DNA from 2 places in the Cellulomonas sp. Root137 genome. Region 2 is predicted to be linked to the other one. Evidence: predicted binding sites of a transcription regulator. Region 2 holds the regulator's gene; the other holds the start of a gene.

Region 1 (15,183 bases), 720 kb from region 2:
GGTGGCGGGCCTTGGGCCACGGGTCGGGGAAGAACACGTGCACGGCGTCGAGCGACTCCTCGGCCACGGCGGTCCGCACGAGGTCGAGGGCGTCGCCGTGGGCCACCCGGACGTTGGTGAGCCCCGCGCGGTCGACCAGGCCGAGGAGGTTCGCGACGCCGGGCAGGTGCGCCTCGACCGCCAGGTAGTCCCGCGCGGGGTCGGCGGCGGCCATCGCGGTCGTCGTCTCGCCCATGCCCGACCCGATCTCCAGCACCACCGGCGCCGACCGCCCGAAGAGGGCGACCGTGTCCAGGGTGCCGTCCGGGGAGGGCGGCATCGGCGAGCCCGCGTCGTGCACCGAGAACCCGAGCCGCGGCCACAGGTGCCGCAGGGCGTCCTCGCGCTCGGGGCCCAGGGGAGCGCGACGCGGGTGGAACGTGCGCAGCGGCTCGTGCGGCCGCGACGCCACGAGCCGGAACGCGTCGGACGGGAGGGTCACGAGGGTCCAGCCTAGGCGTCGGCCGTCGGCCCCATCAGCGCGAAGACCTCGCCGAACGGCCCGGCCACGATCGCCATGCGCCCGAACGCGGAGTCCGTCGGCGGGCTGACCACCGTGCCGCCCAGCTCGGTGACGCGCGCGGCCGACGCGTCGGTGTCGGGCACGCCGAAGTACAGGGTCCACGCGGCGGGCGCGTCGGCCCCGGCCTGCGCGCCGTAGCCACCGACGCCGGCCACGGGTGCGCCGCCGACGGACACCGACGCGTACGCGAAGCCAGGGGCGCTGAGGTCCTCGACGTCGTAGGCGAACACCCGCTCGTAGAACGCGACGGCTCCGGGCTGGTCGTGCACCATGACCTCGGACCAGACCACCGAGCCGGGCTCCTCGACGACGTCCCAGCCGGTGTGCGCGCCGGGCTGCCAGACCCCGAACACGGCCCCGGCGGCGTCGACGAAGATGCCCATGCGGCCGAGGTCCAGGACCGGCATCGGCGCGACGACCTGCTTCCCGCCGGCCTCGGCGATCGCGTCGGCGGTCGCGGCGAGGTCCTGGGTGGCGAGGTACACGCACCAGGCGGGCGGCGGGGCGGGATCCTCGCTCATGGGCTCCCCGAGCCCGACGACGCGGCGCCCGTCGGCGAACGCCTGCGTGTACGAGCCGACCTCGGGACCGCCGACCTCGAACTCCCAGCCGAACAGCGGACCGTAGAAGGCGCGCGCGGCGGCGAGGTCCGGCACCGTGAGATCGGCCCACGCCGGGGTGCCGGTGGGCCAGGCCTCGCGGTGGGTCGTCATGCGCTCACCCAACACCCCTGCCGCGGTGGCCGCACGCGGGCGACCAGCCAGAACGCGTCCTGTGGGGGAGACATCACCCGCTGCCTGTGCTAGTCACGTCTCATGGCACCCTCCGCCGCGGGCGACCCCACGGAAGCGCCCGTCGCCGTGGTGTCCGCTGCGGGGTCGACCGAGGGCTCCCACGGCGAGAGCACGCTCACCGTCGTCGTCGCGTTCGGCGCCAACCTGCTCATCGCCGTCGCCAAGACGGTGGCCGCCGTGATGACGGGGGCGGCGTCGATGCTCGCGGAGGCGGCGCACTCGTGGGCCGACGCCGGCAACGAGGTCTTCCTGCTCATCGCGCAGCGCCGTGCCGCACGGGCGCCGGACCCGAGCCACCCGCTCGGCTACGGCCGCGAGGTGTACGTCTGGTCGCTGTTCGCGGCGATCGGACTGTTCGCCGTAGGCGCCGGGGTGTCGATCACGCACGGCATCCAGGAGCTCATCCACCCGGAGCCGGCCAGCAACTTCGGCATCGCCTACGTCGTCCTCGGGGTCTCCGCGGTGCTCGAGGGGATCTCGTTCGTGCAGGCGTCGCGCCAGGTGAAGCGCGCCGCGGCGCGGCAGGACCGGGACGTGCTCGAGCACGTGCTGGAGACGTCCGACCCGACCGTGCGCGCGGTGTTCTTCGAGGACGCGGCGGCGCTCGTCGGCATCCTCATCGCCTTCGTCGGCATCGCGCTGCACCAGGTGACGGGCTCGCCGGTCCCCGACGCGGTGGGCTCGATCCTCGTCGGGGTGCTGCTGGCCGTGGTCGCGGTGGTGCTCATCGACCGCAACCGGCGGTTCCTCGTCGGCCAGGCCGTGGACCCGAGGCTGCAGGCCGCGGCCGTGCGTGCCCTGCTGGAGCTGCCGGAGATCGACCGGGTCACCGAGCTGCGGCTCGAGTTCGTCGGTGCGCGGCAGATCTACCTGGTGGGTGCGGTGGACCTCGCGGGCAACATGGCCGAGGACGACGCGTCGCACGTGCTCGCGTCGCTGGAGCGGCGGATCTCGGCGACGCCCGCGGTGGTCGGCGCGACGCTCTCCCTGTCCGAGCCGCAGGACCCGGGCCTCTGACATGGCGACCGAGCAGGAGTTCCGGGTGCCGGTCCTGAGCCTGCTGCGGCTCGCGGTGCCCGCGGCGATCGTCGGGATCGGCTGTGCGCTGACCCTCTACGCGCTCAGCCGGCTGGCCGGGCTGCTCGAGGGCTGGATCTGGGACGACCTCAGCGCGGCGGTCGGCGTGGACCGGAACTCCGCGCTCTGGATCATCGGGGTGCTCACCGCGATCGGTCTGCTCATCGGGCTCGTCATCCGCTACGTGCCGGGGCACGCGGGCCCGGACCCGGCGACGCAGGAGCTGGTCGCCGCGCCCCTGGGCCTGCGGGTGCTGCCGGGGCTGGCCCTCGCCCTGGTCCTCATGCTCGCGGGCGGCGTGAGCCTCGGGCCGGAGAACCCGATCATCGGGATCAACGTGGGCCTCGCGGTGGCGCTCGGGCTGCGCTTCCTGCCGAAGGTCAAGGCGAACGTGTGGCTGGCCATCGCGGTGTCCGGCACGATCGGCGCGATGTTCGGCACGCCCGTCGCCGCCGCACTCCTGCTCTCGGAGCTGGACGCGGGCGACCGACGCATCCCCCTGTGGGACCGGCTGTTCGCGCCGCTGGTCGCGGCCACCGCCGGGGCGCTCACGATGCTCCAGCTGGAGGACCTGGACCTCTCCGTGCAGGTCCCCGCGTACACCTACGGCGGGCTGGAGGACCTGGGCTACGCGATCGTCATCGCCGTCGGCGCCGCCGCGGTCGGGCTCGTCGCCGTGTACCTGTTCGTGCCGATGCACCGGCTGTTCCTGCGGATCGGCCACCCGGTCCTCATGCTCACGGCCGGGGGCCTGCTGCTGGGCCTGCTCGGCGCGCTCGGCGGCGAGGTGACCCTGTTCAAGGGGCTGTCGCAGATGCAGGAGCTGCCGGGGCTGGCCGCCACGACGACCGCCCTCGGGTTCCTGGCCATGGCCGGCATCAAGCTGGCCGCGCTGCTGGTGGCCGCCACCTCCGGGTTCCGTGGCGGGCGCATCTTCCCGGCGCTGTTCGTCGGCGTCGCGCTCGGGTTCGCGGTGCACACCGCCTGGGACACCGTGCCGCTGGCGCTCGCGGTCGGGGCGGCGGTGGTCGGGATCGTCGTCGCCGCCACCCGCAACGGCTGGCTGAGCCTGTTCATGGCGGTCGCCGTGGTGCCCCAGGTGTCGCTGCTGGTCGGGTTGGTGCTCGCCACGCTCGCGGCCTGGCTGGTGGTCACCAACCGGCCGCCGCTGCTGGACCCGGTCAGCCCAGACGCGCGTCCAGGAACCTGAGCACCTCGGCGACGTACGTGTCGCGGGCCAGCGCGGGGGACAGGGCCAGGTCGTGCGTGCCGCCGGGGATCTCGACGAACGTGACGTCCGGCCCGAGGTTCGGGGCCAGCCGCTTGATGTCCGCGACGTCCAGCACCGAGTCCGTGGTCAGCAGGGCGTCGTGCCAGACGTCGTCGGGGCCGGAGGCGTCGGAGGCCAGGACCAGGACCGGGACGTCGATGTCCAGGCCGCGGGCGACGCGAGCGTGGCCGCGACGGATGGTCCGGGCGAACCCGGCGCGGGCCGGGAAGCCGTCGTGCGGCTTCCACGCGAGGTCGTACGACCACTCGCCGCCGGTGCCCTCGTGCAGGGCGCGCCCGTAGAACGGGCCGATCTTGCCCACAGGGAGGTCCGGGGCGACCTTGCCGACGCCGTCCAGCACGGCGGTGAACACCGTGCGCTCGAACCACGAGCCGCGCAGGTCCAGCCACGGGCTGTTGAGCACCAGCGCGTCGATGAGGTGCTCGCCCCGGCGGGCGTCCGCCCACAGGGACGTGACGAGCCCGCCCATCGAGTGACCCAGCAGGACGACCTCGTCGTGGTCGGTGCGGATGATCCGGAGGGCGGCGTCGATCTCCTCGGCGTACGCGCCCAGGTCGGTGACGTGGTTGGGCGGCCGGCCGTCGCGGATCGAGCGCCCGTAGTCGCGCAGGTCGAGCGCGTAGACGTCGTAGCCGTGGGCGGCGAGCGCGTCGCCGAACTGCGTGTGGAAGAAGTAGTCGACGAACCCGTGCACGTAGAGCAGAGCGCGTCGGCTCGGAGAACCGGTGCGGTGCACGAGCGTGGCCACGGGGTCGGGGCTCCGCCCGTCCGGCCGCAGCGGAAGCGTCTGTGCGGTCCAGCCGGGCCCGAGCACGTCGTCGGTCATGGCGTGATCGTCGCACGGGGGTAGCGTCCGGGGTGGCTCGCAGACTTGAGCGGAATAGACTCAACTCTGGCGGTGGTTGCCACAAGCAGACACGAACACAGGAGGTCACGTGGACGACAAGTTCACCACCCGGTCCCAGGAGGCCCTGGGCGACGCCATCCAGCAGGCGTCGGCCGCCGGAAACCCGCAGCTCGAGCCCGCGCACGTGCTGAACGCGCTCCTCCAGCAGGAGGGCGGCGTCGCCAACGGGCTGCTCGACGCCGTCGGCGCGGACCGCGGCGCGCTCGGACGGGCCGTCCGGGCCATGCTGGTGAACCTGCCCTCCAGCAGCGGCTCCACCGTCGCGCAGCCGTCGGCGTCCCGCCCGACGTCGACCGCGCTGGAGGCCGCGTCCGCCGAGGCGCGCTCGCTCGGCGACGACTACATCTCCACCGAGCACCTGCTGCTCGGGCTCGCCACCGGCCAGTCCGGTGTCGCCGACGCGCTGCGCGCGCAGGGTGCGTCCCGTGACGCGCTCGCCGCCGCGCTCCCCGCCGTGCGGGGCTCCGCGCGGGTCACGACGCCCAACCCCGAGGGCACGTACAAGGCGCTCGAGCAGTACGGCATGGACCTGACCCAGCGCGCCCGCGACGGCAAGCTCGACCCGGTGATCGGCCGCGACGCCGAGATCCGTCGCGTCGTGCAGGTGCTCTCCCGTCGCACCAAGAACAACCCGGTGCTCATCGGGGAGCCCGGCGTCGGCAAGACCGCCGTGGTCGAGGGGCTCGCCCAGCGGATCGTGGCCGGTGACGTGCCCGAGTCGCTGCGCGGCAAGAAGCTGGTGGCGCTCGACCTGGCCGCGATGGTGGCCGGCGCCAAGTACCGCGGTGAGTTCGAGGAGCGGCTCAAGGCGGTGCTCGCGGAGATCACCGGCTCGAACGGCGAGGTGATCACGTTCATCGACGAGCTGCACACGGTCGTCGGTGCGGGTGCCGGCTCCGAGGGCGCCATGGACGCGGGCAACATGCTCAAGCCCATGCTGGCGCGCGGCGAGCTGCGCCTGGTCGGTGCGACGACGCTGGACGAGTACCGCGAGCGCATCGAGAAGGACCCCGCGCTCGAGCGGCGGTTCCAGCAGGTGTTCGTCGGCGAACCGTCCGTGGAGGACACCGTGGCCATCCTGCGCGGGCTCAAGGAGCGGTACGAGGCGCACCACAAGGTCACCATCGCCGACTCCGCCCTGGTCGCCGCCGCGGCCCTGTCCGACCGGTACATCACCGGCCGGCAGCTGCCCGACAAGGCCATCGACCTGGTCGACGAGGCCGCGTCCCGGCTGCGCATGGAGCTGGACTCGTCGCCGATCGAGATCGACGAGCTCCAGCGTGCCGTGACCCGGCTCGAGATGGAGGAGGTCGTGCTCTCCGAGTCCGACGACCCCGCCTCGGCCGACCGGCTGGCGCGCCTGCGCAAGGACCTGGCCGACCGGCGCGAGGACCTCGCGTCGCTGACCGCGCGGTGGGAGAAGGAGAAGGCCGGGCACAACCTGGTCGGTGACCTGAAGGCGCGCCTGGACGCCCTGCGCTCGGACGCCGAGCGGCTGCTGCGCGAGGGCGACCTGGCCGGTGCAGCCCGCATCCAGTACGGCGAGCTGCCCGCGCTCCAGGAGCAGATCGCGGCCGCCGAGGCCGACGAGGCCTCGGTCGACGCGGCCCCCGACGGTCCGCCGATGATCGCCGAGAAGGTGGGTCCCGACGAGGTCGCCGAGGTGGTCGCGCAGTGGACCGGCATCCCCGCCGGCCGGCTGCTCGAAGGTGAGACGGCCAAGCTGTTGCGGATGGAGGACGTGCTCGGCGAGCGGCTGATCGGGCAGCGTCCCGCGGTCGCCGCGGTGTCCGACGCGGTCCGGCGCGCGCGTGCGGGGGTGTCCGACCCTGACCGGCCCACGGGCTCGTTCCTGTTCCTCGGGCCCACCGGCGTCGGCAAGACCGAGCTGGCCAAGGCGCTCGCGGACTTCCTGTTCGACGACGAGCGCGCCATGGTCCGCATCGACATGTCCGAGTACGCCGAGAAGCACTCGGTCGCCCGGCTCGTCGGCGCGCCCCCCGGGTACGTCGGGTACGAGGAGGGCGGTCAGCTGACCGAGGCCGTCCGGCGCCGGCCGTACTCGGTGGTCCTGCTCGACGAGGTGGAGAAGGCGCACCCCGAGGTGTTCGACGTGCTGCTGCAGGTGCTCGACGACGGTCGCCTCACCGACGGCCAGGGGCGCACGGTCGACTTCCGCAACGTGATCCTGGTGCTCACGTCGAACCTCGGCTCGCAGTTCCTGGTGGACCCCCTCCTGTCCGACGAGCAGAAGCGCGAGGCGGTCATGTCAGCGGTGCGGACCGCGTTCAAGCCGGAGTTCCTCAACCGGCTCGACGACGTGGTGCTCTTCGACCCGCTGTCGCTGGACGAGCTCGGGCACATCGTGGAGCTGCAGGTGGCGGCGCTGGGTCGTCGCCTGAAGGACCGCAGGCTCACGCTCGAGGTCTCGCCGGCCGCGCGCGAGTGGCTGGCGATCGAGGGCTACGACCCGGCCTACGGTGCTCGTCCGCTGCGCCGGCTGGTGCAGCGCGAGATCGGCGACCGGCTGGCCCGGCAGATCCTCGCGGGCGAGATCAAGGACGGGGACGTCGTCGCGGTCGACCGGGGCGCCGAGGGCCTGACGGTCACCAGCGGGCGGTGACTCCTCAGCCGAGCCCGGCGATCTCCTGCGATCCGGCGTCGACGAGCCGGCGCCCGGCGGAGAAGACGTCCCGGACGCCGGCCGGGAGGGCGAGGCGGTGGACGAAGGTGCCGTCCCGACGGTCGACGATGGTCACGTAGCCGGTCCCGACGCCGTCGCTGGGCGCGTCGACGAGCAGGATGTGCGCGCCGTCGGTGAGCAGCTCCCCGCGGTAGCTGCCGACCTGGCGCGGGAACGTCCACCGCACGTCGCCGGTCCGCGCGTCGAGCGCGACGATGTCGTCGAACCCCGCCACGTACACGACCCCCTCGATCACCAGGACGGACGGTCGGAAGACCGGTGCGACGTCCACGTCGGCCTCCCAGCGCCGGGCGCCCGTCCTCGTGTCCCAGCCGTACAACGCCTGCCCCGTCGACACCTCGAGGCCCGGCACGCTGCCGTCGTCGACGCTGCGGTCCAGCAACGTCCCGTCCACCTCCACCGGTGGCTCGCCGGGCCGGTACACGGTGGTGACGGGGTCGTTGCGGCCCGCCTCGAGCCGCTGCAGCGTCAGCCAGCCCTGCTCCGTCCCCGCCCAGCCGTTGGTCGCGGCGTCGACCGGGATGCGCTCGCCCGTGGCCGAGAGCAGCATCGGGCTGTCGGCGGTGCTGGTGGCCACGAAGACGAGGCCACCCAGCCCGGCCACGTCCGGCGGCGGTGGGGTGGCTCCGAGCAGGGGTCCGGCGCCGCGGTACCGCCAGAGCTCCGCACCGGTGAGCGGGTCGGTCGCCACGACGAGCAGGTGATTCGCCGCGTCCACGGTGCCGGTCGCGACGAGGCCCGGGAGCACCGCCATCGAGCCGACAGGGGCGATCGCGCGGTTGGCCAGCGCCTGCCCGTCGGCCAGGTCGAGCACGCGCAGCCGCGACTGCGAGGCGACGCGGCCCGCCTCGCCCGTGCCGGCTTGACCCAGGTAGACGTCGGTGACCAGGCACACGACCTGCGTCGGGTCGGCGAGGTCCGCGCCCCAGGGCTGGCAACGGGTGCGGGTGGTGTTGAGCGGGTCGACGAGTGCCGGGTCCGGGCCGCGGAGGTCGGCGGACCACCGTTCGGCCCCCGTCACGAGGTCGACGGACCGGTACGTCAGCGACCCGTCGGGTCCGACGACGACGCCGTGCAGCGCCTCCTGCGCCACGAGCCCGTACGCGAGCGGGAGGTCGATCGGGTCGGAGCGCCACACGACGTCGATGCCGTCGCCGAGCGGGTCGATCGCGCCCGGCAGTGCGGCTACGCGCGCGTCGGCCGCCCGCGCCATGGCCTCGCTCACCTGCTGCGCGCCGGCCAGCACGGCGACCGCCACGACCGGGACCAGCAACCAGAGCAGGGGGCGGCGCGAGCGGCGGACGGGCATCGTGGGCGTCGTCGGTTCGGGCTGGCTGTCCTCGACGAGCTCGACCGGGACGAGGGCGGCGCGGCGCGGCATGGTCGGATGCTATCGACCTGTGAGGGCGCTCGGGCCTGCTCCCGATCTCCGCGGCGGGGCTCCCTCGTGGGCTCAAGCAGCCCTGGTGACCATCTGGTCGGCATTGGCGGGCGTGGCATCCTGGGCGGCATGACGACCGAGGTCACGACCGCACGGACGACGCCCGCCACGCCGAGCGCTGCGTCCTCCGCGCGCGCCGGAGGCTACGCCAAGGGCCGCGCGACCCGCGAGGAGATCCTCGACGCGGCGATGCTGCTGTTCGGCGAGGTCGGCTACCACACGGCCTCCCTGCGCGAGGTGGCCTCCCGCGTCGGCATCTCCCACCCCGGCCTGCTGCACCACTTCTCGAGCAAGGCCGTACTGCTCGCCGCGGTCCTCGAGCGGCGTGACGAGGTGGACGAGGCGGCGTTCCAGGCCGACCTCGACGCGGGGCACGACTACTTCGACGCCCTCGCGAGGATCGTCGAGCGCAACGCGGCCCGCCCCGGGATCGTCGAGCTGTTCGCGACCCTCTCCGCGGAGGCGACGTCGCCGGACCACCCGGCGCACGCGTTCTTCCAGGCCCGCTACCGCACGGTCGTCGGGTCCACGACGGCCGAGTTCGAGCGTCGGCGCGACGAAGGCCGGCTGCGGCCCGGCATCGACCCGGACATGGCCGCGCGCCTCACGGTCGCGGTGATGGACGGCATGCAGATCCAGTGGCTGCTCGCCGCCGACACCCCGGATGACCGTCCCGACATGGCGGCCGCCCTGCGCGCCCAGGTCGCGGCGCTGCTGTCCGACTGACCTACAGGTCGGCGGGGTCGACGCCGTCCACCAGGTCGGACCAGAACGGGACCCTGAGCGAGGCGTCCGGCGCGGGCACCGGCGATGACCGGCCGAGGAGCTCCCGCTCGAGATAGTCCGCCAGGTCGGAGCCGTAGTGGATGACGTCCGTCTGGTAGATCGAGAAGACGGGCGTCCCCTGCGCCGCGGGACCGCTCGGCAGGTAGCGGTGCGAGTACACGGGGACCATCGTCGGGACCTCTGCGAGGTGCAGGCGGGCCGCCGCCTCGCGCTCGTCGGCCGGTCGTGGACCCCAGGACGCCGGCCAGAAGTCGTTCTCGACGACGTCGACGACGACCCCGTCGACCGGCCACGCCAGCTGCGCTCGGAGGGACGACTCGTCCTCGTCGAGCCAGTCCGGCCAGCGGTCACCGACCGGCACGGCGAGCGTCAGGAGCTCGCGGTGGTCGGCGCAGAACGTGAACCCGAACCGCCGCTCGACGTCGGCGAGCTCGTCGGCGCTCAGCCCGGGGTCCAACCAGACCCCGGCGGCGTCCAACCGGGCGAGCACCGCGTCCAGGTCCATCGCACGAGTGTCCCAGCCGCGAGAACGGCAGCGTGACGTGCCGTTCTCGCGGCGCTGGGCGTCAGCCCGCGGCGACCTTGGCCACCAGGGTGTCCAGCGTCTCGCGGTCGAAGCCGGAGAGGCCGAAGTCGGCGATCACCTTGGCGGGCATCTGCTGGATCATCGCCTGCATCGTCTCGTCGAGCGGGCCCATGTCCTCCGGCGGCACCAATGCGGCCCGCAGCAGCGGACCGCCGACCGGGTGCGCGAGCCACTCCTCGATCGTGGACATCGGCGTGAGCTCGCCCCAGAGCGGCTCGCCCTCGATCTGCAGCGACACCGATCCGCGCAGGTCACGCGACGACGCGGCGACCTCGATGACGAACTCGCCGCCTTCGACCACCCAGCGGTGCAGGCCGGGGTGCCAGTAGGACAGGTCGCGGGCGCCCAGCGTGAACGACACCGCGCGGGACTCCCCGGGCTCGAGCGCCACCTTGGCGAACGCCTTGAGCTCGCGCGTCGGGCGCAGCACGGAGGCCTGCGGGTCGCGGACGTAGACCTGGACCACCTCGGCGCCGGCGACGGAGCCGGTGTTGGTGATCGTGGCGGTCACGGAGACGTCGGTGCCGTCGGCGGTCGCCGCGACGTCGGAGTAGCCGAACGTCGTGTACGACAGGCCGTGACCGAACGGGTACGCGACGTCCATCGCGCGGGTGTCGTACCAGCGGTAGCCCACCAGCACACCCTCGCCGTAGCGGACGACGCCGGCCTCGCCGGGGAAGTTCCCGAACGCGGGGGTGTCCTCGATGCGGTGCGGGATCGTCTCGGTGAGCCGGCCGGACGGGGTACGGACGCCGAGCAGCAGGTCCGCGACGGCCGACCCGCCGGCCTGGCCGCCGAGCCAGGTCTCCAGGATGGCCGGCGCGAGGTCGCGCCAGTCGGTCACGCTCACCGCGGAGCCGTTGGCGAGCACGACGACGACCCGCGGGTTGACCTCGGCCACCGCCCGGAGCAGGGCCACCTGGTTGTCGGGGAGCCCGAGCCGGGGGCGGTCGTAGCCCTCGGACTCGTCGGGACCCGGCAGGCCGAGGAACGCGACGACGGTGTCCGCCGCGCGTGCCACGTCGACCGCCTCCGCCAGCAGAGCCGCGTCGTCGCCGGACGGCCCGCCCGCGATGGTGAAGCCCGGTGCGAACGCGAGCTCGCCGGCCGCCCGCAGCGCGTCCAGCGGCGCGTCGAGCCGTGTCGGGTTCACCTGCGACGAGCCGGCGCCCTGGTAGCGGGGGGTGCGGGCGAACTCGCCGATGACGGCGACGCCCTCGGTCGAGGCGAGCGGCAGCAGCCCGCCGTCGTTCTTCAGCAGCACCGACCCGGCGGCCGCGGCCTCGCCGGCCAGCTCGTGGTGGGCGTCGACGTCGAACGAGTCGTCCGACTCGAGGCCGGGCAGCGACCGGGCGATCAGGCCGAGCACCCGGCGCGCGGCGACGTCCAGCACGGCCTCGTCCAGGGAGCCGTCGCGGACGGCGGCCACGACCTCCTCGTCGGGACGCGGGCCGGCGGCGGGCATCTGCAGGTCCAGGCCCGCGGCGAGCGCCGGGACGCGGTCGTGCACGGCGCCCCAGTCGGAGACGACGAGCCCCTCGAACGCCCACTCGTCGCGCAGCAGCTCGGTGAGCAGCCAGTGGTTCTCGGAGGCGTACGTGCCGTTGACCTTGTTGTACGCGCACATCACGGTCCACGGCTGCGCGTTCGTCACCACGCGCTCGAAGGCCGGCAGGTAGATCTCGCGCAGCGTGCGCTCGTCGACCTCGGCGGACACGCGCATGCGGTCCGACTCCTGGTTGTTGGCCGCGAAGTGCTTGAGCGACGTGCCGACGCCCTGGCTCTGGATGCCCCGGACGATCGCGGTACCCAGCTCGCCGGCGACCACCGGGTCCTCCGAGACGTACTCGAAGTTGCGCCCGCACAACGGGGTCCGCTTGATGTTCACGCCGGGGCCGAGCAGCACGGCCACGTCGTTGGCGCGCGTCTCGCGACCGAGCGCCTCGCCGACGCGGGTGACCAGCTCGACGTCCCACGACGAGCCGAGGGCGGCCGCCGTCGGGAAGCAGGTGGCCGGGACGGAGTTGCCGAGCCCGAGGTGGTCGGCCTCCTCGGGCTGCTTGCGCAGGCCGTGCGGGCCGTCGGTGACCATGACCGCGGGGACGCCTGCGCGCTCGACGCCCTGCGTGTGCCAGAAGTCGGAGCCGGACGTCAGGGACGCCTTCTCCTCCAGGGTCAGCTGGGCCAGGACACGTTCGACGTCGAAGACCTGCGTCATCGCTGGGTACCTCCTCGTTGGGGTTCGTTGCCCGCCACCCTAACCCAATTCCTACCACGTGGTAAGCGTCTGTCAGGGCACCTCGGCCGAGCCGTCGAGGAACGAGCCCGTGACGCCGCCGCCGTCGACCATCGCGAGGCACAGCCCCACCCGGTCGCCGTCGGCCCACGAGCGCTCGGTCGGCGACCAGGTCACCGTCCGCACGCCCTCGGCGATCTCGTCGTCGTCGAGCACGCAGGCGCGGGCCACCCGGGCGTCCGCCGCCTGCTGCCCGGGCCAGACGGCGTTTGCGGCGAACGAGAACTCGGTGACCACCTGCGCCTCGTGCGGCTCGGCGCAGGGGACCACCCGGACCGACCCGACCGGGCCGTCCGCCGGGAGCGACGCGAGGCAGTTGCCCGTGACCAGCTGCTGCGCCCGGGCGTCGCGGGCTGCGGGCACGTCGGCCGGCAACGAGCGCGTGCCCAGCGCGGTGAGCACGACGGCGGTCACCCCGACGGCCAGGGCCACCGTGCCGAGGACGCCGAGGACGGCCCCCGCGATCGCGAGGCCGCGCCCACGGGTGTGCCGCGACGCGATCCGGCGGAGCGCGACGATCGCGAGCACGAGTGCCGCAGGCCCGAGCCCGACCACACCCGTCACCAGCGACCAGACGGCCGTCGGTTCGAGCCGCGGACGCGGCGGGGCCCACCCGGGGGCGTAGTGCGGTTCCGGGTACGCGTACTGGTCGGTGGGACTGCTCAGGAGGACGTCCCCGAGGCGGCGAGCTCGAGGGTGCCCGCGGTGGCCGATCCCGTCATGCCGGTCTCGTCGCCGTAGTACACGCAGTAGGCGGACGTGTTGCCGGCGGCGAAGTCGTCCGGGTGCGGGTAGTACAGCTCGATGCTGCCGTTCGAGAAGTAGTCGGGCAGGAGCCCCTCGGTCAGCTGGTCGCACTCGTCCCAGGCGTCGTTGTACGCCGAGTCGAACGCGTCGTCGGCGTCCAGGCTGACCGGCCCCGTCATCGTGATCAGCCCGACCACCTCGGCCTCGTGCGGGACGGCGCAGTCCACGGGCTCGGTGTCGGCCATGTCGTACTCCCACGAGTACGTGGTCAGGCACGTGCCGGCCACCAGGTCGGTGCGCAGGGCGAACTCCGGGAGCTGGTCGGACCCCGAGCCGTCGGTGCCCTGCTCGTACCCCTCCTCGAAGCCCTGCTCGACCTCGTCCCAGAACCCGCTGCCCGAGCTTCCGATCAGGGCGACGACGAAGATGATGTAGGCGACGATCGCGAGCAGCCACAGGATGCCGACCGCGCCGACGACGATGCCCGCGATGGCCCATCCCCGCCCGGCCTTGCCGTTGACCGCGATGCGCCGGAGCGCGGCGATGCCGAGCCCGAGGCCGACGGGGCCGGGCAGGCCGCCGAAGAACAGGAGACCGGCGGTGCTGGTGACGAACGACGCGATCGCCATGCCCTCGGTGGGGGGCGCGGCATACGGCTGCCCGTACCCGTAGGGCTGCGCGCCGTACGGGGGAGGGGTCTGGGCGTAGCCGGGTGCGCCGTACTGCGGAGCCCCGTACTGCGGCGCGCCGTACTGGGGTGCTCCGTACTGCGGTGCGCCGTACTGCGGTGCCCCGTAGGCCGGCGGTGCGTCGCCGGCGCCGGGCTGCTGGGCGTACGGGTTCGCCGCCGGAGGGGCCGCGCCGTACGGGTAGGTCGGTGGCGTCTCGCCGACGGGCGTCCGCACCGCCTCGTACCCGCTCGGAGGGACGGACTCGTAGCCGCTGGGCGGCACCGGGGCCGCGGGTGCCGGGTCGGGGGCGGCGTAGGGGTCGGGAACCGGAGCCGGCCCCCCGGGCTCGTTGCTCATGCGCGCAACCTAGCCCAACGAGGGTGCCTGGCGACCGCTGTTCCCACCGACATCACCCGCATCGGGCCCGCCGTCAGCCGGCGATCTCGAGGATGACCGGGACGTGGTCGGACGGCGCCTTCCCCTTGCGCTCGTTGCGCTCGATGCTCACGCCGGTCACCCGCGCCGCCAGAGCCGGCGTCGCGTACGTGAGGTCGATGCGCATCCCCTCGTTCCGGGGGAACCGGAGCTGCTGGTAGTCCCAGTACGTGTAGGTGTGCTCGGCGGGCTGGTGGACGCGCGAGACCTCGGTGTACCCGGCCTCGGCGATCGCCGTGAACGCGTCCCGCTCGGCCGGGGACACGTGGGTGCGGCCCGCGAAGAAGCCGATGTCCCAGACGTCGGTGTCCAGGGGCGCGATGTTCCAGTCGCCGACGAGGGCGACCTGCGCCTGCGCGTCCGCGGCGAGCCAGCCCTGGGCGGCGTCCCGCAGGCGGGCCAGCCAGTCGAGCTTGTAGGCGTAGTGCGGGTCCTCGAGCTCGCGCCCGTTCGGCACGTACAGGCTCCACACCCGCACGCCGCCGCACGTCGCGCCCAGCGCCCGGGCCTCGGCCGCCGCCGGGTCCCCCCACGTGGGCATCCCGGGGAAGCCGACCTCGACGTCCTCGATACCCACCTTGGAGATGATCGCGACGCCGTTCCACTGGCTGAACCCGGTGGTCGCCACCTCGTACCCGAGCGCCTCGAAGCCCTCGCGCGGGAACTGCTCGTCCTTGCACTTGGTCTCCTGCAGGGCCAGGACGTCGACGCCCGTCCGCTCGAGGAAGGCCAGCGCACGGTCGGTGCGGGCGCGGATCGAGTTGATGTTCCAGGTGGCCAGGCGCATGGGGCAGGACGCTACCGGGAGCCACTGACCATTGAGCCAACCGGACGATTCGGACAACCTGCTGTTGAGCGGGACGAATCGCTCACGTACGGTGCGCTC
Region 2 (15,183 bases):
CGGGCGCCGACCCGGAGGTCACCTGACCGAGGATGGTCGCGGCCTCCGCCATGCGGGTCAGGTCCGACGGACGGACCTCGAGGGTCTGGCCGCCGACGATCCGCTTGAGGCCCTCGGGGGTGTCGTGCGCGATGACCCGACCGTGGTCGATGACCGTGATCTCGTCGGCCAGCGCGTCCGCCTCCTCCAGGTACTGGGTGGTCAGCAGGACGGTCGACCCGTCGGTGACCAGCGAGCGGACCACGTCCCACATGTCCTCGCGCTTGGCGGGGTCCAGGCCGGTGGTCGGCTCGTCGAGGAAGATGACGTCCGGGCGGCCGACGAGGCTCGCCGCGAGGTCGAGGCGGCGGCGCATGCCCCCGGAGTAGGTCTTGGCGGGCCGGTCCGCCGCGGCGGTCAGGTCGAACCACTCGAGCAGCTCGGCGGCGCGGGCGCGGGCGCCGACCCTTCCCAGATCCAGCAGCGTGCCGAACAGGACGAGGTTCTGCCGGCCCGACAGGTCCTCGTCGACGGAGGCGTACTGGCCCGTGAGGCCGATCGACTGGCGGACGCGCTCCGCGTCCTTGACCACGTCGAAGCCGCCGATGCGGGCGTGGCCTGCGTCGGGGACGAGGAGGGTGGACAGGATGCGGACCGCGGTCGTCTTGCCGGCGCCGTTGGGGCCGAGCACGCCGAGGACGGTGCCGCGTGGGACGGCGAGGTCGACGCCTTGGAGCGCCTTCGTCTCGCCGAAGTGCTTGACGAGGCCTTCTGCCTCGATCACCAGGTCGTGTGTCATGCCTCCAGGCTGGAGGAGCGCGCTGACACCCCACCGACACGGCGCTGACACGGATCGACGCGCGCGACCAGCTAGGAGTCAGAGCCCCGCAGGACCCGCGCGGCCGCCCAGATGGGGTCGGGAGGATCGTCCGCGATCATGAGCCTCGCTGCTCCGTCACTCCGGTAGCAGGTGACCCATCGCCAGCGACCGACGCAAAGCGTCACCACTCGATCGCGATCTTCCCGGTCGACGTGCACGAGACCCTCGACGCCGGAGCCTTTGCCGATCTCCCGCTCGGGGACGGAGACGACGTTCCATGTCATCGCCGGATAGCCGGCAAGCCACTCCATCGCGCGCCCGAGGCCTCCCCCTTCGATCTCTGAGTCGAGCACCGTCAAGGCGTCGAGATCAGGCCGGGTAAGCGAGTGATCCAACGGCGACCACGCGGTACGGATCATGGCCACGTCGTCGTCCTCCACGGCGACCGCATCGATCCCGTGCTCGCGCAGGAATCTGACGAGCAGCCGCGAGTTGTGGCGGATCCGGAGGACCTCAAGCCTGCTCACGGTGGACATCATCGGAGCGCCGTTAGCAGGCGGTCCAGCTCGTCGTCGGACGTGTAGTAGTGCGGGCTCGCGCGGACGACCTCCGTCAGGCCGCGGACGCCGTAGTCGAGCTGGGCCGACGAGATCCGCGTGACGCTCACGTTCACGCCGGCAGCGGCGACGCGGGCGCGGACGTCGTCGGCCCGCATCCCGTCGACGGTGAACGTGACGATGCCCGAACGCCGCACTCCCTTGTCGCGGACGGTGACCCCGAGGGTGTGCGCGAGCTCCTCGCGGAGCCGGTCCGCGAGCGCCGTGACCCGCTCCTCGATCGCGGGCAGCCCGATCGCGAGCGCGTAGTCCGCCGCCGCGCCGAGCCCGAGGTTGTCGGCGATCGACCGCTCCCACGTCTCGAAGCGCAGGGCGCCCGGGACCACCTCCCAGGTCGTCGGCGACGTCCAGGTGGCCGCGCCGAGGCCGAGGACGGGCGGGACCAGGCGCTCGGTGATGGCACGGGATGCGTAGAGGAAGCCGGTGCCGCGGGGACCGCGCACGAACTTGCGACCGGTGGCGGCGAGCAGGTCGCAGCCGAGCCTGGTCACGTCGACGTCGAGCTGGCCGACCGACTGGCACGCGTCGAGCAGGAACGGGACGCCCGCCCGGCGGGTCAGGGCACCGACCTCCGCCGCCGGGTTCACGACGCCTCCCCCGGTCGGGATGTGCGTCAGGGCGACGAGGGCGACGTCGTCGTCGAGCCGGCGCTCGAGCTGGTCCAGGTCGACCTGCCCGTGCTCGTCGTCCTCGATGACCTCGAGGGTGGCGCCCGTGCGCTCGCAGGCCTGGAGCAGGGCGATCGCGTTGCTGATGTACTCCGTGCGCGCCGTGAGGATCCGCTGCCCCGTGGCGAGCGGGAGCGAGGAGAACGCCACGTTCCAGGCGGCCGTCGCGCTCTGCACCAGGGCGATCTCGTCGGGCTGGGCGTGGACCAGCCGCGCGACCGAGCCGTAGACCGCCGCGACACGGTCCTGCGACTCGGCCTCCGCCTCGTACGGACCGATCTCCGCCTCACGCCGCAGGTGCGCGATCACCGTGTCCGTCACGACGCTCGGGCGCAGGGCACCGCCGGCGTTGTTCAGGTGAGCGACGTGGTCGATGCCGGGCGTGTCGCGCCGAGCCTTGTCGAGGTCGATGCCGAGGTCGATCGTCACGGCGCCGAGTGTAGGCAGCCGATCGTCATCGACCCATGGCCACTCCCGCGGAAGTGGCCCCGAGCGCCTGCTCCCCCGGGGACGTCCGCAGGATCGAGCGCCCCAGCGACCGGATCTGCGGACGTCCGCATTCGTCGGGGCTCGGGGCCTCTCGAGTGCGGACGTTGCGGGGTGGTGGTGCGGGACGTCCGCGCTCGTGGGGGTTCCGGGCCCATCGAGTGCGGACGTTGCGGGGGGGTCAGCGGGAGCTGGGGCGCCAGAGGACGACCGCGGCGCGGTCGGCCGTCGTCGTCGGGCGGCGGCTGCGGCTGGCGGTGCGGTTGACCGCGACCACGTCGCCGCGGGGGTCGGCGGTGAAGATGCGACGGCCGGGGTCGACGAACGCGCGCAGGTACTCGATCTGCCGCTTCAAGCCTTCGAGCTCCGCCTCGAGCTCGAGGATCCGCTTGATGCCCGCCAGGTTGACGCCCTCGTCCTGGGACAGCCGCTGCACCTCGCGCAGGGTGGCGATGTCCCGCAGCGAGTACCGGCGCCCGCGGCCGCTCGCGCGGCTGGGGCTGACCAGTCCGAGGCGGTCGTACTGGCGCAGGGTCTGCGGGTGCATCCCGGCCAGCTCGGCGGCGACCGAGATGACGTACACCTTGGCGTCCTCGCCGGCCATGTCTACTTCTTCGCCGCGGCGAGCAGGTCCGCGCGCACGTCCTCACCGGACGTGGCGATGCCGAACGCCTGGACGGCCTCGCGGGCGGCGCCGTTGAGCCGCTGGGGCACGACGACCTGGACGGTGGTCAGCAGGTCGCCCTTGGTGCCGGGGACGCCCTTGCCCTTGACGCGCAGGACGCGCCCGGACGGGGTGCCCTCGGGCACGCGGACGCGGACGGTGGACCCGTCGAGCGTCGGCACCTCGATCGTCGCGCCCAGCGCGGCCTCGTCGAAGGCCACGGGCACGGTGATGCGCAGGTTGTCGCCGTCGAGGGAGAACACCGGGTGCGGCGTGACGCGCACGGTGATGACCAGGTCGCCCGCGGGGGCGCCACGGTCGCCGGGGCGCCCCTTGCCGCGCAGGCGGATCTTCTGGCCGTCTCGGACCCCCGCGGGGATGCGGGCGTTCACGGTCCGGCCCTCGACCACGAGCGAGACCGTCGATCCCTCGACCGCCTGCCGGAACGGGAGGGTCGCGCTGGTGGCCAGGTCGGCCCCCTGCTGCGGACCGGGGGCGAACCCGCCACCCGCGTTGCCGAACAGCCCACCGAGGATGTCCTCGAAGCCGGCGGCGCCGCCGGGCGCATTCGTGTACCGGACGCGACCGCCGCCCTGCTGACCGCCGAACATGCCACCGAAGACGTCCTCGAACCCGGCGCCGCCGCGGCCACCCGACGTGAAGCGCGGGCCGCCCGCCATGGCGCGCAGCTGGTCGTACTGGCCGCGCTGCTCGGTGTCGGACAGAACCGCGTAGGCCTCGCCGACGTCCTTGAACCGGGCCTCGGCCTTGGCGTCGCCCGGGTTGTGGTCCGGGTGCATCTGGCGCGCGAGCTTGCGGTACGCCTTCTTGATGGTGGCGGCGTCGGCATCCTTGGGCACGCCGAGGACGGAGTAGAAGTCCTTCTCGAGCCAGTCCTGACCGGTCACGCCGCCTCCTTCCTTGAGTCTGTGGAGCAGCGTCCGGGCAACGACCTGCTCGTTGCCCGGACGCTACCCGTGTTCTACGCCTCGGGGTCCACGACCGCGACGCGGGCCGCCCGGATGATCCGGTCGGGCGTGCGGTACCCCGGCTGGAGCACCATCTGCACGGTCGACTCCGAGACGTCCGGGGCGTGCGAGTGCATGAGCGCCTCGTGGATCGCGGGGTCGAACGGCTCCCCGACCGCGCCGTAGCGGGTCACCCCGAAGCGACCGAGGGTCGCGTCGAGCTTCTCCGCGATGGGCAGGAACGGCCCGGTGAGGTCGCCGTGCTGGCGGGCCAGCTCGATGTCGTCGAGCACCGGGATCAGCGCCTCGACGATCTCGTGCACCCCGCGGTCGTGGGCGGCGAGGGCGTCGGCCTTCGACCGCTTCACGAACCCGGAGTACTGCTGCTCGAGGTTGTAGTAGGCCGCCTTGGAGCGCTGGAGCTCGTCCAGACGCTCCGCCGCGAGCTTCTCCGCCTCGACGAGACCCTCGAGGACGACCTCCTCCTCGGCGGAGGCCGCGATGGACTCCGCGTCGGCGAGGATCTGCTCCTCGGGCGTCAGGTCGCCGTCGGCGTCCTCGGTACCGGACGTCACTTCGACGCCGCCTCGTCCTCGTCGTCGACGATCTCGGCGTCCACGACGTCCTCGTCGGACGACGCGTCAGCCGTCGGCTGCTCGTCGGCCGGCGCAGCGCCCGCCATGTTCTCGGCGGAGTAGATCGCCTCGCCGATCTTCTGGCTGGCCGCGAGCAGGGCCGAGTGCTTGGCCTTGACCGCGTCGATGTCCGTGCCCTCGAGCGCCGTCTTGAGCTCGCCGACCGCGGCCTGGACCTCGGTCTTGACGTCGTCGGGCAGCTTGTCCGCGTTGTCGACCAGCAGCTTCTCGGTCGAGTAGACCAGCTGCTCGGCCGTGTTGCGGGTCTCGGCCTCCTCGCGACGCGCCTTGTCCTCGGCGGCGTGCTCCTCGGCCTCGCGCACCATGCGCTCGATGTCCTCCTTGGGGAGGGCCGAGCCGCCGGTGATCGTCATCGACTGCTCCTTGTTGGTGCCGCGGTCCTTGGCGGACACGTGCACGATGCCGTTCGCGTCGATGTCGAACGTGACCTCGATCTGCGGCACGCCACGCGGCGCCGGCGCGATGCCGGTGAGCTCGAACGTGCCGAGCGGCTTGTTGTCCCGCGCGAACTCACGCTCGCCCTGGAACACCTGGATCAGCACGGACGGCTGGTTGTCCTCGGCGGTGGAGAAGATCTCCGAGCGCTTGGTCGGGATGGCCGTGTTGCGCTCGATGAGCTTGGTCATCACGCCGCCCTTGGTCTCGATGCCGAGGCTCAGCGGGGTGACGTCGATGAGCAGGACGTCCTTGCGGTCGCCCTTCATGACGCCGGCCTGCAGCGCGGCACCGACGGCGACGACCTCGTCCGGGTTGACGCCCTTGTTGGGCTCCTTGCCGCCGGTCAGCTCCTTGACGACCTCGCTGACGGCCGGCATACGGGTCGAGCCGCCGACGAGCACGATGTGGTCGATCGCGGACAGCTGGATGCCGGCGTCACGGATGACCGACCGGAACGGCTCCTTGGTGCGGTCGAGCAGGTCCTGCGTCATCTGCTGGAACTGCGCGCGCGTGAGCTTGGTGTCCAGGTGGACCGGGCCGTTCTCGCTCATGGACAGGTACTGCAGCGAGATGTTGGTGCTCGTCGCGGACGAGAGCTCCTTCTTGGCCTGCTCCGCTGCCTCGCGCAGACGCTGCACGGCGATCTTGTCCTTGGCCAGGTCGACGCCCGTGGAGTTCTTCACCTCGGAGACCAGGAAGTCGACGATCCGGTTGTCCCAGTCGTCGCCGCCGAGCCGGTTGTCGCCGGAGGTCGCGCGGACCTCGATCGTCGAGAAGCCGTCGTCGTCCTTGCCCACCTCGAGGAGGGAGACGTCGAACGTGCCGCCGCCGAGGTCGAAGACGAGGATGAGCTCGTCCTCCTTGCCGCGCTCCAGGCCGTAGGCCAGGGCGGCCGCGGTGGGCTCGTTGATGATGCGCAGGACGTTGAGGCCCGCGATGGCGCCGGCGTCCTTGGTGGCCTGGCGCTCGGCGTCGTTGAAGTACGCCGGGACCGTGATGACCGCGTCGGTGACGGGCTCGCCCAGGTAGGCCTCCGCGTCACGCTTGAGCTTGGAGAGCACCCGCGCGCTGATCTCCTGCGCGGTGTACTTCTTGTCGTCGATCGCCTGCGACCAGTCCGTGCCCATGTGGCGCTTGACCGACGAGATCGTGCGCTCGACGTTGGTGACGGCCTGGCGCTTGGCGATCTCGCCGACCAGCACCTCACCCGTCTTGGAGAACGCGACCACCGACGGCGTCGTGCGCGACCCCTCGGCGTTGGCGATGACCGTGGGCTCGCCGCCCTCGAGGACTGCGACCACCGAGTTGGTGGTGCCGAGGTCGATGCCGACTGCTCGTGCCATGTGTGTGCCTTCTTTCGTGTCGTGCGGGGTTCGGGTGGCCCGTGAAGGACCGCTCTTGAGTCCGGCTGGCTCAAGTCTGCGTCGGGTTGGGGCTCGGCGCAAACTCGGGACGGTCGAACTTGAGTCTGTTGGGCTCAACCTTGCGAGCGCGCGGCGCATTCCCTGCACTGGACCGGGCCCCGGCGGCAGCAGGTGTGGGATCTCATCTGAGTTGTCCAAATCTCACGTACTTGTCCACGGCGTGTCCGAATCTCACCGAGTTGTCCACGGAGGATGCTCGTCTTCGTGGGACCGAGCGCGGCTCGAGCCGCGTACGTGACAGCTGAGGGGCGCGAGCTCGAAGCCGACCTCTCAGCAGTCGACATGTCCCTCGTGGCGCATGGGGTCCCCGTCCGCATCCCGCCGTCCTACGCAGGCCAGCGCCACTACCCCGGCCTGTTCTGGTCGACGACGAACCAAGCTCACGTCGTCTACGAGAGTCTGCTTGAGTTGTCATGGCTCTGGCTCGCGGACTTCGATCCGTGCGTGGTGCGGCTGGCGGCCCAACCGATGAGGGTGACGGGCCTTGACGGGAGTCGCACCAGGGTGCGGTATCCGGACTTCGCAGCGCTTCACGCAGACGGTCGCGCGCTCGTCGTCGATGTGAAGCCAGTCGACATGCTCGAGGACGACGATGTCCGCGCGTCGTTGGCGTGGACGGCGCGGGTGTTCGGCGACGCCGCTCTGGCGTACTCGGTGTGGTCGGGCGCGCCGCGGGAACAGTTGCGGAACGTGCGACTCCTGGCGTCGGCCCGCAGGCCGGGCTTGGTCGCCGACGGAGATGTCGAGGCGGCTGTGCATCTCTGTTCGGAGGAGGGCACCCAGATCGGCCACCTGGAACGTCAGCTTGCTGCCGAGACCAGGGCACCTCCGCGCGCCGCGGTCTTCGCCGCGATGTGGCGTGGACAGCTTCGCTGCGACATGACCCGTCCGATCTCTGCACTCACCGAGGTGGTGCCGGTATGAGCCAGGCGGGGACGATCGAGATCCGACCGGGTGGCCGCGTCTGGTGGAGTGGAGCGGTCTGGCAGGTCGAAGCAGTCAGCGCACGGGATGTCGTCCTCCGTCGCGATCTCGAGGTTGTCCGTGTCGTGGCGGAGTCGCTCATCGACGGATCGCGCCATCTCAACAACGACGAGCAAGCCCGGTCAGACCTTCCGGCGGCACTTGGGTCGGTCGCGCTCGATGCGCTTCCTGCGTCAGCTCGGCGCGTCGTTGAAGCTGAGGCTCGTGCGATCGCAGGCGTCGTCGATGGCGAGGGGAGCTTGGCGTCGCGAGTCGCTCGGGCCGCCGACGAGCTTGGTGTTGACGTTCGTACCGTGAGGCGCCGCGTCGCTGCCTACCAGCGCGCCGGCATCGACGGGTTGGTGGACGGGCGTTGGGCCGGAAGGCGGTCGGCCAACGTCGATCCGCGCTGGGATGCCGTGCTCATAGCCGTCCTGAGGAGTTACACGAATGCGTCGACGCCTTCCGTGTTGGCGGTGATCGACGAGACGAACCGGCAGGTCGTTTCCGTGCATGGATCCGACGTCGAACTGCCGTCTCGCGCGACGGCGTACCGGCGAGTTGATTCGCTGAGCAAGGGGCGGCACACGTTTGGGTCGGCGAAATCTCGTCGCTCTGTGGCGAAGCGGCCCGACGGGGTGCTGGGCCGACTTCGTGCTGACCGCCCCGGCGAGTACATCGTGCTCGACACGAACTCGCTCGACGTATTCGCGATGGAGCCGGTGACGCGGCGATGGGTTCCGGTGCAACTGACGGTTGCGATGGACCTCTTCTCGCGATGCATCCTCGGGCTGCGCCTAACTCCGGTGTCGACGAAAGCCGTCGACGTGGCGAACGTGCTGTTCCAGTGCGTGCTGCCACAGAGCGACGGCCGAGAGCCTTGGCCGTACCACGGGGTGCCATCGAACGTGCTCGTCGGCACCGAGGAGCCCGACGGTGTGCACCAGCAGCGGCGCGGAGGACTGCCAGCAATCATCCCGGACACGATCGTCACGGACCACGGCAAGCAGTACATCTCGGCGCACGTGATCGGCGCATGCGCTCGTCTGGGGATCTGCGTGCAGCCGGCGATCAAGGACAAGCCGACAGACAAACCAACTCTGGAGCGGTTCTTCGGCACGTTGCGCCTGTCCCTGTTGCAGCACCTGTCCGGCTACAAAGGACCGGACGTGTACTCGCGTGGCAAGGACGTCGAGGACGGAGCTTTCTACTACGTCGCGGAGTTGGAGCAGATCATCCGCGAGTGGGTTGCGACGGTCTACCACCACTCGCTGCACGACGGGCTGGCGGTCGCCGAGCTCCCGCGGGCTCGGTTCACGCCGGCGCAGATGTTCGAGGTCGGCCTGGCCCGTATGGGAGGCCTGGTGCTGCCCTCCGCACGCGACCTGGCGTTCGAGTTTCTCGATGTGAAGTGGCGGACCATTCAGCACTCGGGGTCGAGGTCAACGGCTTGCGCTACGACGGTGAAGCTCTCAACCCGTACCGCAATCTGCGGTCTGCGTACGGCGGTGCGTACGCGGGCAAGTGGCCTCTGCACGTGGACACCCACGACGTGCGGCACGTGTGGTTCCGAGATCCCGTCGATGACTCGTGGCACGAGCTGACATGGGAGCACGCACCTTCTCTCGACGCGCCCTTCAGCCTCGACGCCGTCCACTACGCGAAGAAGGTCGCGCTCCAGGGCATCCACATCGACAACCCCTCGGCGGCCGTCTACGAGCTGCTCGCCTCGTGGCAGCGCGGCGAAGTGACGACGCGCCGCCACCAGAGCCTTGCTCGTCGTCTCGCGTCCCAGCCGGCACATGACGCCCAAGGCGATGCGCGACAGGTCGCGGCCCTGCCCGGAGTCATCGATCTGCTGGAACGTCGTGCCGCTCGTCAACAGCCGCCGGACGACCTGGACGTGTTCGAGCGGTACGCCCATCTCGAGTCGTTGGAGGTGTTCGACGAGTGACGAACCGGTGGGCGGAGTGGCTGAGGCGCAATGGCACCACTCGGTTCGACATGGCTCGCAAGGCGGGATGGGACGCGTTCGTGAACGCGGCACCGCGCGAGCCCTTGGAGCGCCTCGACCGCCGCCAGATTGCGGCGCTCGACGAAGAGGAGCTGGAGGACTACAACGAGGCGCGGATCGTGTGGAACGCGAATCTGCCTACTGTGCAAACACCGCAGCTACTCGCCGCGTACTCCGTCTTCGAGCAGGTGCTGGCCTCGGGACGCCGTGACGGCGACCGCCAGCGCGGATCCGTGGTGGTCAGCGCCGACGCCGGTCGTGGCAAGTCAACGACCGCCCAGCAATTCGGGCGGGATCTGCATCGGCGCATCTGCCGGCGCGAGGGTGCGCTAACGCCGGAGGGTCATCAGAGATGGCCAGTCGCCTTCATCCCCCTCTCTGCCGGGATGACCCTCAAGGGCTTGAACCAGAAGATCCTCGAGTTCTACGGGCACCCAGCCGCGGCGAGGTCATCGACGACGTCGCTGGGGTCGTTCGCGGTTGACTGCGTCCTGTCGTGCCAGACCCGATTGATCGTGCTCGACGAGCTGCACTTCATCGACTTCCGACACCGGCACGGGATCGAGGTGTCCAACCACCTGAAGTGGCTGGCCAACGAGATGCCGGTGACCTTCATGTACGTCGGCATCAATCTCGCCGAGAGGGGGTTCTTCGACGACGGGCTGGCCGGCGAGCAGGCCATCTACGCGCAGACCAGCAGGCGGGCAACGCGCTGCACTCTCTCTGCGTTCAGCCTCGACAGCGACGCGAGCCACGCGATGTGGATCAAGACGCTGCGGGCGCTCGAGGGCGGCATCGTGCTAGCCGAGGCCCGCCCGGGGATGCTCACTGACCACGCCCGGGAGATCTTTCGCCGCACTCAGGGCAACCTCGGCTCGCTAACCAACCTCATCGACGGCGCCTGCCTCCTGGCGATTACCAAGGGCGCCGAGACCATTGACGCGGACATCCTGGCCGCGGTGGTCATGGACAATGCCGCGACTCGCAGCGCAGCACGCTGACCGCGCTGCGCGCTCAGACGACCGTCCGCGACTGCGCGTCGCGATCGCGGGATACGACGTCAACCAGTGGCCGATCGCGGTACCTCCCTACGACAACGAACTGCCGCAGTCCTGGCTGTCACGTGTCGGAGCTCGCTACGGAGTCCCGCCCTCGACGGTCGCGCGGCTCGCCAAGGATCCGTCCGTCAAATTGACATCGTCTACCGCCGGGCAGTTGGCCTCTTCGGTGGCACTGCTTCTTCGAGTCCAAGCCCCTCCTGCGTCACCTACGCACCGGGAGATGGAGGTCGACCGGTGGGCCGCCACCTACGGCCGAATGCGACGGAGCCAGCAGGGCGCGTCGTTCTGCCCACTCTGTCTAGGCGATCCCGACCCCTTCTGGCGCACCGAGTGGACCGAGCCCCTGCGCCTCGTGTGCCGACGTCACCGGGTTCTACTGGTCGACGTCTGCCCCACGTGCGGCAAGCGACCGTTCGGCCCGCACTCCTCGTGGTCGCAGCGGATCTCACCGGCGTGGATGTGCCCGTCGCGACGCGACGACGACGTCCGCATCCACCGGACTCGCCGCGAGTGGTGCAGAACGGACCTGCGGGCCGGTGGGGCATCCGTGGTGAGCGACGCTCAGCTCGACGCGGTCGAGCACCTCGATCACGCGCTGGAAGCTGCCGCTCGCGATCCGGGTGGCCCGACTGCTCTGTGGCAGTGGACGACGACGTCTACCGAGTACGCCCATGCGTTGTTGGAATTGATCGACGAACAGGTACGGGCGAACAGATGGGCGCACGCCAGTTCGCGTGAACTCGTCACGGCCATCGATGTCGCGTCGCAGGTGATGACAGCCGCCTCCCCAGAGGCCGTCGAGGCCATCGCGGCGCGTCATGGTGTTCTTGATCCCGTCGGTACCCACACGCCGATTGCGCCCAAGGAACACGACTACCACCCGCGCAGTTCCCTGCTCGTTTCGCTACGCCTCGCGTCCCTGGCACGGCACCTGTCGCTCGGGCAGCAGCTCATGTTCCGCACCGCGTCCGGACGCCCGCGACCTCCTGTGAGGACCGAGCGCCGCGATGGTCCCCGCCGCCTGCCGGAGGGCACGTGGCCTGCCAGGGGATGGGTCCCGCCGGCGCTGTGGGCTGGCGAACTGACCGACCACGTCAGTGTCGACGAAAGCTGCGGCCGGGCGGCTCTGTCGCTGGCACTGTCCAAGGTCGGGTCGAGCATCCCGCTACGGGCGATCGCGCTCGATCTCGGGCTGCCGGCGTGGCTGGCCGACCGGATCGCCAAGACTCTGAGCAACCGCACGCGCAACGAGCTCGAACGACTGACTGCCGATCTCGAGCGGCTGTTCTCTCGCCTCGAGGCGGCTCCTCCCCCGATCGACTACTCGCATCGCGTTGCCGTCGGGCGCGATCTCGCGACGGTTCGGGCGGCAGCCGTCGAGGCTGCGAGCTTTCAAAGCATCGCGTTGGACGAGGCCGAAGAGGTTGCGGCCTCAGTCGCCTTATGGGTCGCCTACACCGGTTCGCACCCACGATTCTGTCCGTTGCCCCTCAACGACGGACTGCAGCCACCCTGGCCATCCGGACTCAATCGGGCCGAGTTCCTGGACGACGGCTTCCTGCAACTTCCCCACGACCAAGGGGAGCCAATGGCGTGGTGGCCACCTTGAAGACCAGCCAGTAGCGCCCTCGTGGCCATCACCGGCCGACGGCGACGGCGGGCAATGTCAGGCTTCGGCGGCCAAGATCCCGACATCGCCTACGCGATGGAGCGGCTGATCTGGTCGACGAGCCCGTCACCGGAGCGAACCTTCGACGGCATCACGCACGTCAAGGGCGTGGGCAACGGGAGCTGGTACTCGGAGAGTGGCGAAGTGGTGCGACGCGTCCTGGCCGGCGCCGCTCTCCACGGCATCACCACGTCGCACCCGAGCTTCGCTGCGCTCTCCCACACGCTGGGGGACGGCAGCGCGGACTGGGACTCCGTGCTCGGTCGCTCCCGCGACGGCGTCCTCATCCCGAAGGCGCAACGATGATTCCGAGGCCGATCAGACGGCCGTCACTGTCCACGAAGGCGACATCGAGGCCGTCGGGGGCCTCCAGGAAGTCTGCTACCCGCACGAACTGTCGAAGCACGCCGAGCGGTAGAGGGCCGGGCAGGTGAATAGCAACTTCGAGGTCGGCCGCCTCTGCTTGATCCGCCATTGCCAAACGCCCGCCTTCCATGCCCTGCTAGCGGGGCAGACATTCGTGCCCTACTCGTATGACATCACAGACGTGCCGGTGGATCCCCTGACTGTCGAACCTGAACGGCGCGAAGCCTGGGCTCGCAGCCGGCAGCAGGTCGGCTCAAACGTCCGCAGGCTCCGACTCGCCGCAGGCCTGACACAGGAGGCCCTCGCACTCGAGAGCGGTCTGAGTCGCAATGTGCTGATCGATCTCGAGCACGGTCGACGCGGCGTTCTGTTCGAGCGGCTCTTCGACGTCGCTGAAGCCCTGGGAACCGGCGTCGACGAACTGGTCACTCTCACGCCTCAGGCATAGGGGCTCACCACTCGGATCGGCCAGTGAACGGCTGTACGCGTGACGCGAGGATGGGCAGCAACCCAGGCGTGCTTCGCCCCATGATGCTTAAGCAATTCCTCCCCAAGCGAGACCCTGGGCTGCACGGCTGGCGGTCGCCGGTCACAAGCGGCACCCCATCTCGGCGGTAACCTCGCGAGGGATCAGCGGCGATCGCTACCCGGCGGCTCGTGTGGGCCGCCCAGGGCACGCCAGAGGGACGAGGGCGTACTAAGTGAGCAAGCTCAGCGGTTTCGTGTGGTCGATCGCGGACCAGTTGCGTGGTCCGTATCAACAGCACGAGTACGGGTCTGTGATTCTGCCGATGACGATCCTTCGCCGGCTCGACGCGATCCTCGAACCACACCGTGAGCAGATCGTCCAGCTGATCGCAGGCGTCGACTCCGAGATGCGCCAGGCGTCGCTAGTGCGCCAGGCAACCGGGCTGCGGTTCTACAACACCTCGAAGTTCACGCTGACGACGTTGCTGAAGGACCCCGACGGTCTTCAGGCCAATCTCACTGAGTACGTCAACTCCTTCTCCTCGGCGATCGACGTGTTCGACCGCTTCAAGTTCGACGACGTCATCGCGAAGCTCGACGAAAAAGACCGCCTATTCCTGGTGGTGGAGCGGTTCGTCAAGGTCGACCTGCACCCCGACGTCATCTCCAACTCCGACATGGGCGACCTGTTCGAGGACCTGATCCGCCGTTTCGCTGAGGCCTCCAACGCCACGGCCGGTGACCACTTCACCCCGCGCGACGCAGTGCGCCTCGTCGTGGACCTGATGTTCGCGGAGGACAACGACGCTCTGCTCGAGAAGGGCGCAGTGCGCACGGTGTACGACCCGACTGCCGGCACCGGCGGCATGCTCTCGCTCGCCGACGAGCACCTGAGGGCCCAGAATCCCGAAGCCCGCCTGACCCTGTACGGGCAGGAGATCAACGACCAGTCGTACGCGATCTGCAAGTCGGACCTGCTCGCGAAGGGCCAGAGCCCCGACAACATCAAGATGGGCGACACGCTCGCTGACGACCAGTTCCCCGGCCAGACCTTCGACTACTGCCTGGCCAACCCGCCCTACGGGGTCGACTGGAAGGCGTCCGAGAAGGCCATCCGCGACGAGCACAAGCGCGGGTTCGCCGGCCGTTTCGGCCCCGGGCTGCCCGGGGTAGGCGACGGACAGATGCTCTTCCTGCTGCACCTTGCGTCCAAGATGCGCCCCGCGTCCCAAGGAGGCGGCCGCGTCGGCGTCGTCATGAACGGATCACCGCTGTTCAACGGCGGCGCGGAGTCGGGGCAATCCGAGATCCGGCGCTGGCTGCTGGAGAACGACTTGGTCGAGGCGATCGTTGCCCTGCCGACCGACATGTTCTACAACACCGGCATCTCCACCTACGTGTGGGTGCTCGACAACACCAAGTCCCCCGAGCGCGCTGGCAAAGTCCAGCTCATCGACGGGTCCAAACGGTCCACCAAGATGTCCAAGTCCTTGGGGTCCAAGCGCGTTCAGATCGGCGACGACGACCGCGGCGCGATTCTGGCCGACTACGCCGCCTTCGAGCCGAGCACGACCTCCAAGATCTTCGACACCCAGGACTTCGGCTACTGGACGATCACCGTTGAGCGTCCGCTGCGCATGAACTTCACGTGCACGCCCGAGCGCATCGACCTGATCCGCGACGACCCGAAGCTCAAGAGCACCAACCGCGACCGGCTCGCGGAAGTGCTCACCACGTTCGGCCAACAGGTTTACCGGAACCGAGACGCTTTTATGAACGACCTGGGCAAGCACCTCGGCTCGAACGGCGTCGGGCTCACCACGCCGCAACGCCGCGCTCTGTGGCTCACTCTCGGGAAGCGCGATGATGCCGCTGACGAGATCCTCGACCTCAGGGGCGACCCCGAACCCGACCCGAAGCTC

What was found. The regulator HspR, encoded in region 2, represses chaperone genes until heat shock. The targets are predictions, from matches to a motif close to AAGTTGAGTCNNNNNGACTCAACTT.
Region 1: clpB (ATP-dependent chaperone ClpB) is a predicted target of HspR. The motif match lies at 4,593-4,617, and genes of this name have one in related genera.

Annotation. Positions count from the first base shown of each region.
Region 1 is NZ_LMFG01000001.1:276,782-291,964, reverse strand. It holds gene trmB (tRNA (guanosine(46)-N7)-methyltransferase TrmB) at 1-481, opposite strand, end outside; gene ASD18_RS01330 (VOC family protein) at 493-1,275, opposite strand; gene ASD18_RS01325 (cation diffusion facilitator family transporter) at 1,378-2,373, shown strand; gene ASD18_RS01320 (ion channel protein) at 2,375-3,643, shown strand; gene ASD18_RS01315 (alpha/beta hydrolase) at 3,615-4,550, opposite strand; gene clpB (ATP-dependent chaperone ClpB) at 4,660-7,254, shown strand; gene ASD18_RS01305 (PQQ-binding-like beta-propeller repeat protein) at 7,259-8,716, opposite strand; gene ASD18_RS01300 (TetR/AcrR family transcriptional regulator) at 8,846-9,502, shown strand; gene ASD18_RS01295 (hypothetical protein) at 9,504-10,067, opposite strand; gene ASD18_RS01290 (glycoside hydrolase family 3 C-terminal domain-containing protein) at 10,129-12,366, opposite strand; gene ASD18_RS21405 (DUF4190 domain-containing protein) at 12,439-13,110, opposite strand; gene ASD18_RS21810 (DUF4190 domain-containing protein) at 13,107-14,219, opposite strand; gene ASD18_RS01275 (exodeoxyribonuclease III) at 14,293-15,084, opposite strand.
Region 2 is NZ_LMFG01000001.1:996,846-1,012,028, reverse strand. It holds gene ASD18_RS04875 (ATP-binding cassette domain-containing protein) at 1-778, opposite strand, end outside; gene ASD18_RS04870 (hypothetical protein) at 850-1,326, opposite strand; gene ASD18_RS04865 (aminotransferase class V-fold PLP-dependent enzyme) at 1,335-2,513, opposite strand; gene ASD18_RS04860 (heat shock protein transcriptional repressor HspR) at 2,752-3,174, opposite strand; gene ASD18_RS04855 (DnaJ C-terminal domain-containing protein) at 3,177-4,142, opposite strand; gene grpE (nucleotide exchange factor GrpE) at 4,217-4,777, opposite strand; gene dnaK (molecular chaperone DnaK) at 4,774-6,639, opposite strand; gene ASD18_RS04840 (TnsA-like heteromeric transposase endonuclease subunit) at 7,003-7,644, shown strand; gene ASD18_RS04835 (helix-turn-helix domain-containing protein) at 7,641-9,287, shown strand; gene ASD18_RS21495 (hypothetical protein) at 9,221-9,637, shown strand; gene ASD18_RS04830 (ATP-binding protein) at 9,634-10,698, shown strand; partial or broken gene ASD18_RS21835 (TniQ family protein) at 10,670-11,125, shown strand; gene ASD18_RS21490 (hypothetical protein) at 11,309-12,367, shown strand; gene ASD18_RS04820 (hypothetical protein) at 12,389-12,733, shown strand; gene ASD18_RS04815 (helix-turn-helix domain-containing protein) at 12,858-13,241, shown strand; gene ASD18_RS04810 (class I SAM-dependent DNA methyltransferase) at 13,495-15,183, shown strand, end outside.